DNA from 2 places in the Bacillus sp. PK6-16 genome. Region 2 is predicted to be linked to the other one. Evidence: riboswitches for the same ligand, from Rfam matches in the RefSeq annotation. Region 2 holds a riboswitch; the other holds the start of a gene.

Region 1 (6,392 bases), 2.5 Mb from region 2:
CAGCTACTATATAACTTTGGACTTCGGTGAATGTGAGCATTTTTGTAGGATATATCACATCTAATATCGTAACAGCTCCTCATAAAAACAATGGAGCAATCATAACTAAAGACCACATGGAAAACCATGTTTTTGTAAAGCTTGTGACGAAGGTCATTTTGCGAAGTAGAAAATTAGGACCTATAACAACTAAAATCAATGAAAAACTGTAACCGATACACTGAATAAGTGAAATCTGTAACATTCCATGATTCACTATTAAGATAGAAGCAATAATCCAAAACGATACGATATTCATTACTGTAAAACCAATTTGCTTCCACGTTTCCTGTCTATCTCTTTCCATTACTTTGACAAGTTCATTTGCATATTCTTTCGGTGAGCTTCCGAAAATATCTTCTACACTTTTCCCATCACTCTCACCCTCAATTAAATGGAGTTCCGCATCTTCTATAAAATTTTCAATATCGCTTTCTTTCACACTCTTTGCCGTCAAAAATAATCTCATATCTAACAAAAACTTTCGCGCTTCACTTGATAGCATTATTTTCTCCTTCCCTTCCCTTCCCTTCAAGTAGACGTTCTACACTACTTTGCATCGTTTCCCAGCGATCCATAAATTCATCAAGTGCTTCCTCGCCTTTTTCTGTTAATGTATAATATTTTCTCTTTGGACCAGATGGAGATTCCTTCATTACGCTTGTTATTAGTCCTTCTTTTTGCATTCGTATTAATAACGGATAAATACTTCCCTCACTCGCCATTGTAAAACCATACTTCGCTAGCTTTTCACTCATTTCATAACCGTATATTTCGCCTTCAGAAATAATAGCAAGTAAGCATCCTTCTAAAATCCCTTTCAGCATTTGACTTGTCGACATAATTCAAATCCTCCTACTATCTTGCTTTACAAGATAGATAAGCGTAAGTATCTTGCTTTACAAAATAGTATAGCAAAGACTATTTTGCAAAACAAGATAGCTAACGATATTTTTTCCAAATGTTTGCAGGAATTTCATTATAGCTTCTCTAAATAGAGCACTATGAAAACTTTATTATGAAGGGATGTTTTTCATCATGGTTACAAATCGAGTTGTCTTTTTAACAGGTGCTGCAAGTGGCATTGGTTATGAAATGGGAAAGGCTTTTGCAAAAGAAGGTGCAAAAGTTGTGATTACCGATCGGCTTGAAGAACGTGCAAAAGAAGCTGCTGAACAATTACAAAATGAAGGTTTTCAAGCTATCGGTTTAAAATGTGACGTTACATCTGAAGAGGAAATTACAGCAGCAATTTCTCAAACAGTTGATCATTTCGGTTCATTACATATATTAATTAACAACGCAGGAATGCAACACGTTTCACCCATTGAAGACTTTCCAACTGAAAAGTTCGAGCTACTAATTCAAATTATGCAAATTGCTCCGTTTATTGCAATTAAGCATGCCTTTCCGATTATGAAACAACAAAAATATGGTCGTATTATTAATGTCGCTTCTATTAACGGCCTTGTCGGGTTTGCTGGAAAAGCTGCCTACAATAGTGCAAAACATGGCGTAATTGGATTAACAAAAGTTGCCGCTTTAGAAGGTGCTACGCATGGTATTACTGTTAATGCCCTTTGCCCTGGTTATGTTGATACCCCCCTTGTACGTAATCAACTACAAGACTTAGCTACTACACGAAATGTACCACTTGAAAATGTTTTAGAAGATGTTATTTATCCACTCGTTCCACAAAAGCGCTTATTACAAGTACAAGAAATTGCAGATTATGCGATGTTTTTAGCGAGTGAAAAAGCTAAAGGTATAACTGGTCAAGCTGTCGTTATCGATGGTGGTTATACCGCTCAATAAAAATAAAGTTTGCTCAAGAAGAGCAAACTTTATTTTTTATCCCGAGGATCTTCGTACTTTAGTAATTGCCGCGGGAGCTTCTCAATTGCAACAATTACCCCCTCTAATTTACTTTCAATACGGTGGAGTAAATATAATGTTACAACAATCGGAAACCCTACATTACCTATCATCTTGATCCACTCTTCCACCCTCTTCCCCTCCTTTCATTATATAAGTAAGAGAAAACACTGCATTTAGGCATAAAAAAACAAGCTATTATGTATTAGCTTGTTTTTCAAATAATGATGCAATTTCTCGTTTATAGTCCCCGCGTATAATACCTTTCTCAGTAATAATTCCTGTAATTAATTCATTCGGCGTTATGTCAAATGCTGGATTATAAACATCCGTTCCAATTGGTGCTACTTGTTTTCCAAAGATTTTCGTAACTTCTGTTTCATCTCTTTCTTCAATAATAATTTCGGCTCCAGTTTCTTTCGTAACATCAAATGTTGACAGTGGCGCAGCAACGTAAAATGGGATATTAAAGTACTTTGCTAAAATAGCTAAATTCATTGTCCCTATTTTATTGGCTGTATCTCCATTTGCGACAATTCGATCCGCCCCCACAATAATTGCGTTTATTTCTTTCGTTTGAATAGCATGAGCTGCAGTATTATCTGTTATAAGGGTCACATCAATATTTGCTTGCTTCAATTCCCACGTCGTTAAGCGACCACCTTGTAAAACTGGTCTCGTTTCACACGCATATGCATGTAAACGCACACCTTTCTCTTTTCCAATATAAAAGGGAGCTAATGCAGTTCCATATCTGGCAGTTGCGATACTTCCAGCGTTACAGATTGTTAAAATATTATCGCCATCTTTAAAACATGTTAACGCATATTCCCCAATATTTCGACACACCTCTTCATCTTCCTGTTGAATGCAAAGCGCTTCTTCTTCTAATATTTTTTGTGCTTCTTTTATTGTAGTAATCTCTCGAATAGATTCTCTCATACGATCAATTGCCCAAAATAAATTTACTGCCGTTGGGCGTGATGTCCCTAAATAGTTACAGTCTCTATTAAACTTCTTTTGAAATTCTTCGATATGTAAAGTATTATATTTTTTCGCTGCAAGCGCCAAGCCAAATGCAGCTACAATTCCAATTGCAGGCGCTCCGCGTACTTCTAACATTATGATACTTTTCCAAACCCCTTCAATAGTCGTTAATGTTTTGTATTCTGTGCTATGTGGCAATTTCGTTTGATTTAATACTGCAATTGCATCACCTTTCCAACTTACAGATCTCGGAACAGTAACAATTATACTCATGCTTTTACACCCCTTGAAACTGTCTGTTGAAATAATGTTCGAAACAGTTGAATATCAGCACTTTTAGATTCATATTTTATTAGTTCTTTTCCTAAGGATAGCGCTTGTTTCTTAGCTTGAATTCTTGTTTCTTTATTTTCTATTTCATCTAAATCTGCTACATGAGCTAAACCAATTGTTCTACGAATTAGTTCACATCCGGCAAATCCAACAGCATCAGTAAAGATATTTTGCAAAATAATTGGTAACCATTGTTTTTCTTTCGTATATGCTTCTACACCTTCTCCAATCCATAACTTTGTAAAAGTCTCTACAAAATGACTCCACGTCTTTTCTATATGAAAAAATAGTACACTTCTCTTTTCTTCTTCTCTAGATAAAGCATTTAATAATAGATTTGCAATAAATTGACCTATATCAAATCCAAATGGGCCATATGTCGCAAATTCTGGATCAATCACTTTCGTTTCAGAAGGTGACGAAAAAATACTACCAGTATGTAAATCACCATGAATAAGAGTTTCTTTTCTTGTTAAGAACTTATATTTATATTGTGCTACTTTTAGTTTTAAAGTTTTATCACTCCAAAGTTCATCAACCACGAGCTGTAAATCTGGCTCATAATCATTTGTATCATAATGCCCAAAAGGATCTGTAAACACTAAATCCTCTGTAATTTTACATAGGTCCGGATTTACAAAGGTACCTTCTAGTATCCTCTTCTCTTCTGACTGTAAACCAAAATCTGAAGTGTAAAATAAAACATGTGCTAGAAAACGACCAATATGCTGGGATAAAAGCGGATATTCTTCTCCGTCTATTAATCCTTTTCTTGTAATTGTTAGTCTTGATAAGTCTTCTATTACCGTTATCGCTAACTCTTCATCATGACTGTACACTACTGGAACATAATCCGGTACATACTGCGCAAAAATTTGTAATGCCTTGCTTTCAATCGTTGCTCTTTTTATAGACAATGGCCAGCTTTCACCAACTACTTTAGCATAAGGCAGTGCTTGTTTTATTATAATGGATTTCTCTCCATCATCTAATTTGAACACGTAATTTAAGTTTCCATCTCCAATTTCATGACAAATGACATTTGCCTTCTCTTCAAAATAACCATGACCTTTCGCATATTGTACAGCTGTTATTTCTGTTAATGAATAATATCCCATCGTCTTCTCCCCCTTTTTAAATTCAGAGGTTTTTCTAACACAGAAAAACCTCTTTCCACTAAGAAAGAGGTTTGAAGTTTATCTTCTCCCCTCTTATCTGCCAGAAAGTTTTACTTTCTGCTGGAATTAGCACCGTGCCTTTTGGCGTAATAAACGCCCCATTTCACAATGGTATTACGGTCGGTTGCTGGGCTTCATCGGGCCAAATCCCTCCACCTGCTCTTGATAAGAGTTGTATAATTTTTTGAATTTTTAACTTTATGTTGATGACTATACCAAGAATAAAAATCACTTGTCAACATTTTATTTGTATAATTCTGGACGACGATCCGCAAAAACTGGAATTCCTTTTCGTACTTCTCTAATTTTCTCGAATACAAGCTCTCCAAATAAAATTGATTCCTCTTCATTCGCCTCTACTACAACTTCACCCCAAGGATCCACAATTAAAGAATGACCTGCAAACACATTATTCGGATCCTTTCCTGCTCTATTACACGCAACAACATAACACTGATTTTCAACTGCTCTTGCTTGCAATAGCAAACGCCAATGTGCTAAACGAACTAATGGCCATTCTGCTACAACAAATAATACTTTTGCCCCTTTAGCAGTATGAACACGCATCCACTCTGGAAAACGAATATCATAACAAATTGTTCCAGCGCATTCAACATCATCTAGCTTAAATTCGCCCGTACCATTACCAGCTATTAAATATTTATGTTCATCCATAAGCTGAAATAAATGTACTTTACTATATTCGTTGACTAACTGTCCTTCATTATTTACAACATACATCGTATTTGTAACGCCTTGCTCTGTTTGCTTTGCTATGGACCCACCAACAATATGTACATCATATTGCTTCGCCCATTCTATTAACTTTTCTTTCGTTTCCACTCCATCCCTATCTGCAATTTCAGAAAGTCTCGTTAAATCATATCCTGTTGTCCATAGTTCTGGTAAGACGATAACATCTGGCCTTTCCTTCATAGCTTCACTTATTTTATTTTTAGCATTCTCAATATTTTTTTCTACATCTCCAAAAACAATATCCATTTGAATACATGCGACTTTCATTTTTTCAGCCCCATTCTTATTTTTCTCTTTACAAAATACTGGAAAGATTATATCATTTGTCACTAGAATTGTAACAACTTTCAAAAGAGGTGGAAAGTATGAAATTATTTCAACCTTCTGAGATAGTAACATCATTGCCAACACAATTTTTCGCTTCACTTGTTGCAAAAGTTAACAAAGTCGTTGCAGCTGGTCACGATGTTATTAATCTAGGTCAAGGTAATCCAGATCAACCAACACCGCAGCATATCGTAAAAGCTTTACAAGATGCTGCCGAAAAGACCATTCATCATAAATATCCGCCATTTCGCGGACATGAAAGCTTAAAGGAAGCCGTGGCTACATTCTATAAACGTGAATACGGCGTGGAATTAAACCCAAAAACTGAAGTTGCTATTTTGTTTGGAGGGAAGGCTGGACTAGTAGAATTACCGATTTGTTTTACAAATCCCGGTGATACGATTCTCGTTCCGGATCCAGGTTATCCAGATTATTTATCCGGGGTTGCTTTAGCAAAAGCACACTTTGAAACAATGCCGCTTATTGCAGAAAATAACTTTTTACCAGATTATACGAACATTGATGACTCTATTGCAGAGCGTGCAAAATTAATGTTTTTAAACTATCCAAATAATCCTACCGGTGCTACTGCATCAAAAGATTTTTTTAATGCAACCATTCACTTTGCTAATAAACATAATATATTAGTTGTTCACGATTTTGCTTATGGCGCTATCGGATTTGATGGTCAAAAACCTGTTAGTTTCTTGCAAGCAGATGGTGCGAAAGATATAGGAATTGAAATTTACACATTATCAAAAACTTTCAATATGGCTGGCTGGCGCATCGCTTTTGCTGTAGGGAATGAAAGTGTGATTGAAACAATTAACCTATTACAAGATCATATGTATGTTAGTATATTCGGTGCAGTTCAAGATGCTGCTCGAGAAGCGCTAT
Region 2 (6,392 bases):
TGAAATGAAGGAGGAAAGTAATCGTTTTTATGAGGTGAAATATTACTTTGAAAGCTAATAAAACACTAGTAAGGAATCGTTCTCATGTTAGGTTTTCTAACATGGGTCTGCTTTTTGTCAAGAAAATTATTTGTGTTCGGGCAAAGTTATTTTGTTGTCAGATTTAAATTTTTGATTTATGATTTTTAACAGGGACAAAATGTAGTGAATTGTCGAATAATATGTAATACTCTTAATTTCTTAGTTTTATAGAGATAGAATGAGAGATAGAGTGACACATCGAAGAGGGGGTTACAACAAATATGAAAAGAATAGGACTTGCATGGCAAATATTAATAGGACTTGCGCTTGGTATTGCGGTTGGTGCGATTTTCTTTGATAATCCAGCTGTTGTGAAGTACTTACAACCAATTGGTGATATTTTCATCCGATTAATTAAAATGATCGTTGTACCGATTGTTGTAGCAAGTATTGTTGTTGGGGTTGCTGGTGTTGGCGATGTTAAAAAACTAGGTCGACTAGGCGGAAAAACAATTCTTTACTTTGAAATTATTACAACAATTGCAATTATTGTTGGTCTATTAATAGCGAATATTTTCCAACCAGGAAAAGGCGTAAATATGGAGCAGTTAACAAAGACAGATATTTCGAAATATACACATACGACAGAGCAAGTACAAAGTCATTCATTTGCAGATACATTTGTAAATATTGTTCCAACGAACATTATGAAGTCGTTAGCTGACGGAGATATGCTTGCTATTATCTTCTTCTCTGTACTATTTGGTTTAGGTGTAGCAGCGATTGGTGAAAGAGGAAGACCAGTTCTTCAATTTTTCCAAGGTGTAGCTGATGCAATGTTTTACGTAACAAACCAAGTTATGAAATTTGCACCATTTGGTGTGTTTGCACTAATTGGTGTTACAGTTTCTACATTTGGTCTTGCTTCATTAATTCCGTTAGGGAAATTACTAATTGTCGTATATGGAGCAATGATTTTCTTCGTCGTAGTTGTCTTAGGACTTACAGCGAAAATATTTGGAATTAACATTTTCCAATTCTTTAAGATTTTAAAAGACGAGCTGATCTTAGCGTATTCTACAGCAAGCTCAGAAACAGTTTTACCAAAAATCATGGAGAAAATGGAGAAATTCGGTTGCCCGAAAGCAATTACATCTTTCGTTATTCCGACAGGTTATTCATTTAACTTAGATGGATCAACTTTATATCAAGCAATTGCGGCTATTTTCTTAGCGCAAATGTACGGTATTGATTTATCTATTACACAACAAATTACATTGTTGCTTGTATTAATGGTTACATCAAAAGGTATCGCAGGTGTACCGGGCGTATCATTCGTTGTATTATTAGCGACACTTGGTACAGTAGGTATTCCACCTGAAGGCTTAGCGTTCATTGCTGGTATTGACCGTATTTTAGATATGGCTCGTACAGCAGTTAACGTTGTAGGAAACTCTTTAGCAGCTGTAGTTATGTCTAAGTGGGAAGGTCAATATGACGCTGAAAAAGGACAAGCTTATTTAAAAGAGATTTCTGAAAAGGGTCAAGCGGCTTAATTATAATATGAACAAGCTCTCACATAATATGTGGGAGCTTTTCTGTATATAGAAGAGGAGCAGACATAATGAAACGAAAATATGGTGACGGTTCTTCGTGGAAGAGACTAATAGAAAAGAGTTATACGGTTAAGCAAGTGGAAGAGGGAATGCTCGGAATACTGGATATAAAAAAGGTGAGAGAGCCTAGTTGTAAAGAATATGATGGTAAAGAAATTTGTATTGCAAGTGATGGGTATACGTGGGTTCAATATTTCATTAATGGAAAGAACTTTGCGATTACAGCTATGTTAGATGATAGGCACAATTTAGTGCAATATTATATTGATGTGACGAAAGAATATGAAATAGACGATCGTGGTTTACCGTATTTTGATGATTTATATTTAGATGTAGTATTATTACCCAGCGGTAAGGTGTATATATTAGATGAAGAAGAGCTAGAGGATGCTTATAAAAGTGGCGATGTCACGAAGGAAGAGTATGAGTTAGCTTGGTACACTACGAAATGGATATTAGCAGCAATAAAAAATAGTGAATTTTATTGGATTTCAATATTGGAAGAAGAAATCGAAAAGTTAAAATGATTGTTGTATTCGAATTTTTGTATAATTACCAAAAAAATCTATACAAAAAATAATTGACTTTTGTTTTGTAAGCGAGTAAAGTTAGGGAAGAAATTATTATTAAAAAATAAATATGAAACCTTCTTATAAAGAGAGGCGGAGGGACTGGCCCTACGATGCCTCGGCAGCGGACTCGATTTCAGAGTGCTGTGCCAAATCCAGCAAGCATGTGCTTGAAAGATGAGAAGAGCGTTTCTTATAGATGTATAAGACCTCTTCTCATCGGAAGAGGTCTTTTGTTATTCATTAGAAAAAGGTTGAAACTAGGGAGAGATGGTACTTTGAAAGAAACGAGAGGAAATGGTTTAGCTTTATTACCACTTGGGCTATTTTTGGCGCTATTTATTGGTTCTGGAATTATTACAGGTGATTTCTATAAATTGCCGATACTTGTAGCGATTTCAATTGCTGTAGGAGTCGCTTTAGTGATGAATCGTAAAGAAAGTTTTAATGTGAAAGTAGAGCGGTTCGCTAAAGGTGCAGGAAATCCGGATATCATGATTATGGTATTAATTTTTGTGCTTGCAGGTGCATTTTCTGAAACTGCTAAAGGAATGGGCGGAGTAGACTCAACTGTTAATTTAGCGTTAACTATTTTACCGCCAGGATTTATCGTAGCTGGAATCTTTGTTATTGGTGCATTTATTTCATTAGCGATGGGAACTTCAATGGGAACAATTGCAGCATTAGCGCCGATTGCTGTAGGTATTAGTGGTCAAACCGATATCTCAATTGCGCTTGCAATGGCTACTGTTGTTGGCGGAGCGATGTTTGGTGATAATTTATCATTTATTTCAGATACAACAATCGCAGCTGTTCGTTCACAAGGAACAGAAATGAAAGATAAGTTTAAAACGAACTTTTTAATTGTGTTACCAGCGGCTATTATTACAATTGTACTATTAGTAATAGTTACTTCAGGAAGTGACACGCAGATTAAAGCACATAGCTTTGATTGGATAAAGATTTTACCGTACGCAGGAGTACTTATTACAGCGCTACTTGGCTGGAATGTACTTATTGTATTAACTGGTGGAACTGTACTATCTGGTGTTATCGGCCTTATAGATGGAAGTTACACGTTAGAAAGTTTCTTTAAAAGTGTAACGACTGGAATGGGCGGTATGATGGAGTTAGTATTACTTGCTATATTAATTGGCGGTATGGTTGAATTAATCCAATATAATGGTGGTATTCAATATTTAATGAATGTATTAACACGTAATATTCGTTCGAAAAAAGGAGCGGAATTTGGTATTGCTGGTTTAGTGAGTATGACGAATATGTGTACAGCGAATAATACGATTTCAATTATCTTTACAGGCCCGCTTGCAAAAAATATTGCAGATCAATATGAAATAGACCCTCGTAAATCAGCGAGTGTATTAGATCTTTTCTCATGTTGTGTGCAAGGATTAATTCCGTACGGTGCCCAAATGTTAACGGCAGCAGGATTTGCAGCGTTATCTCCGGTTGAATTGTTGCCATATGCATTTTATCCAATCTTAGTTGGAATATGTGGGATTGCTTCTATTTTAATTGGGTTTCCAAGGTTTTCGAAAGTAGCTGAGAAAAAAGAGTATCATAAAACAGCTTAATTTAATATGAATGTTAGTAATTAAAAAACGTGCAGAGGATAGACTCTGCACGTTTTTTTGCGTAAAGGGCTGAATATGACTCGGTCTTAAGTCTGAGTTAAAAACGGTTCTTAAGCTCGTTATGGAAAGATGAAAAAATAGTTAAGATAAGAGTATCAAATCGAAGGGAGGCAAGCACAAGATGAAACAATTTCTAGCGTTTATCGCAGCCGGTATTTTGGCTTTAATTGCTCTTGGTAGTCTTGCTGGTATTGTAGGATTTGCAATCGGAGCAGGAGTTGTATATTGGAGCTATAAATCATTTGTGCGAGCTAAATCATTTTTTGGAAAGTTAGCTTGGGGGATTGTTGGTTTAATCGGTTTATCCATTGCACTTTCTCATTCGCCAGCATTAATCGGTATCGCTGCTTTAGTGGTTTTATACTACGGATACCGTGAGTGGAAAAAAGAAAAAGATGTAGTTGTTGAATCTGCTCCAGAAAGTTCTAAACCATATAGCAACTTTGAAGATGAGTGGAACAAATTAATGAAAAACTAAAACAATAAATCAAATTATAAAAAAAGTAGAAGAGAGGAAGATTTATAATGAAACAATCTTTATTCGGACGTGTACGCGATGCAATTTTAGCTGATTTTCATAACGTGTTAGATGAGAAGGAAAGAAAAAATCCAATTGCGATGTTAAACCAATATTTACGTGATAGTGAGCGTGAAATAACAAAAATTGAGAAGTTAATTGAGCGTCATAAAACATTAAAATCTAACTTTGCTCGTGAGCTTGAGCAAGCACGTTATTTCGTTAATAAAAGATCAAAGCAAGCTATCATTGCTCAAGAAGCAGGCGAATTGCAATTGCACGAACGTGCGTTAGAAGAGGTAGCTTATTATGAAGGTCAAGTAACTCGATTAGAAGAAATGTATGCAGGTGTTGTAGAGCAAATTGATGAGTTAGAGCGTCGTCTTTCTGAAATGAAAAATAAATTAAAAGAAATGCACGCAAAGCGTATGGAACTAATGGCACGTGAAAATATGGCACATGCAAATCGTCGTATGAATACTGCGATGCATAAAATGGATGAAAATCATCCGTTCTTACGATTTGAAGAAATTGAAGATCACATTCGTGACTTAGAAACTCGTATGAATGAAGAGCATGAGCGTGATACATTTGATATGAAAATTGCAAAACTTGAGCGTGAAATGAAAGAAAAGAATGATGTATCGTTAACGAAAGAGTTAACAAAATAATAGTAGTATATTATAAAACAAGCTTATGATATAGTGATAGGAGAAAAGGTGTTGGAAAGCAATGCCTTTTCTTCTATGTATATGTGACAAGAAGGGGGGAGCTGAAATGAAGAAACATTTTTCAAAGACACAATTAATGGGGATGCTCCTCATCATATTTGGATTCGGTCTTTTTCTTGATATGATACTTGGACATTTTGAACCAGGTGGTCTCATTTTTGCATTTATTATGCTTATGTTTGGAAGGCATTATCGTAAAAAGAATCGTTATGTACGGGGAAATGTATTTTTATTTGTTGGTGGTATCGTATTTTTATTTTTCTTATTTTCATCAGCAGCATTTGTTCTTGTCGTATTTGCTTGTTTAGCTTTAATTGGTTATCAATTGATTCAACAAGGGCATCAGCAAAAAGCAATGAAGGTTGAAATTAAAGAAAAAGGGATTATAGACGAAGAGAAGCAAATATATCGTACAGAAACATATTTGAAAAATATGTTTGTAGGCAATGTGCGAATGATGGATCATATTTATGAACTTGAGGATATTAATGTTCAATATGGTGCTTGTGATGTGGAAATAGATTTAACAACTGCTATGATTCCAGAAGGGGAAACGGTAATTGTTATTCGGGGTGTCGTTGGTAATATTCGTTTATATGTGCCGTATGATATTGAACTTTCTTTAAATCATTCTGTTATTGTCGGACGTGTGCTCTTGCCAGGTCATGAAGAGACAGGGTTTAACCGCAATGTTACATTTAGAACAGAGCAGTATAAAGAGGCTCCTCGACGTATTAAAATTATTTCTTCGCTTGTCGTAGGCGACACGGAAGTGAGGAAAGTATAATGAAGAAACAAAAAAATATTTCGTGGATGTATATTCGTTATTCTATGTTGTCCTCTGTTAGTATCGCACTCATTTGTACAATTGTATATGTATGGAAAAGCGAGCAACAAGTGTATGATTTATTATGGAAGGAATCCATCGCTTCTGTTCCAATTGGCTTGTTTATTATGACTACAAGTTTACTTATCGGGGGAATTGTAGGATATGCAATCGGTTATTATATAGAGCAGCGTATACAAGGATTAAATACTTTTCTATTTGAAGTAGAGCGAGGGAATTTTCCGAGCGATGTTTCGTTTACTGCAGATGATGAATTTCATGAAGTGGAACGAAAAGTAATCGTTCTGGCTCGTCGATTAGAGGAGCAAGCTGGACTCTTTCAAAAAGTAACGAATGAACGAGCTCATTGGAATGAAGAGATGAGACAAGAAGCGATTTCTCAAGAAAGGCATCGTTTAGCAAGGGAGTTGCATGATTCAGTAAGTCAGCAGCTTTT

The links. Region 2 has a riboswitch for S-adenosylmethionine ahead of M1D66_RS19715 (Na+/H+ antiporter NhaC family protein). Riboswitches for the same ligand answer to the same signal wherever they lie in the genome.
Region 1: linked by a shared signal. The riboswitch ahead of mtnK (S-methyl-5-thioribose kinase) and the one ahead of M1D66_RS19715 (Na+/H+ antiporter NhaC family protein) in region 2 are both predicted to bind S-adenosylmethionine.

The regions. Positions count from the first base shown of each region.
Region 1 is NZ_CP096511.1:1,382,706-1,389,097, reverse strand. It holds partial or broken gene M1D66_RS07300 (DUF1129 domain-containing protein) at 1-544, opposite strand, end outside; gene M1D66_RS07295 (PadR family transcriptional regulator) at 531-881, opposite strand; gene M1D66_RS07290 (3-hydroxybutyrate dehydrogenase) at 1,078-1,854, shown strand; gene M1D66_RS07285 (YvrJ family protein) at 1,884-2,045, opposite strand; gene mtnA (S-methyl-5-thioribose-1-phosphate isomerase) at 2,113-3,174, opposite strand; gene mtnK (S-methyl-5-thioribose kinase) at 3,171-4,352, opposite strand; SAM riboswitch class I at 4,443-4,584, opposite strand; gene M1D66_RS07270 (carbon-nitrogen family hydrolase) at 4,656-5,519, opposite strand; gene M1D66_RS07265 (pyridoxal phosphate-dependent aminotransferase) at 5,534-6,392, shown strand, end outside.
Region 2 is NZ_CP096511.1:3,856,207-3,862,598, reverse strand. It holds gene gltP (glutamate/aspartate:proton symporter GltP) at 303-1,577, shown strand; gene M1D66_RS19720 (ribonuclease FAU-1 family protein) at 1,646-2,164, shown strand; SAM riboswitch class I at 2,285-2,390, shown strand; gene M1D66_RS19715 (Na+/H+ antiporter NhaC family protein) at 2,485-3,801, shown strand; gene M1D66_RS19710 (lmo0954 family membrane protein) at 3,983-4,339, shown strand; gene M1D66_RS19705 (PspA/IM30 family protein) at 4,387-5,049, shown strand; gene liaF (cell wall-active antibiotics response protein LiaF) at 5,156-5,896, shown strand; gene M1D66_RS19695 (sensor histidine kinase) at 5,896-6,392, shown strand, end outside.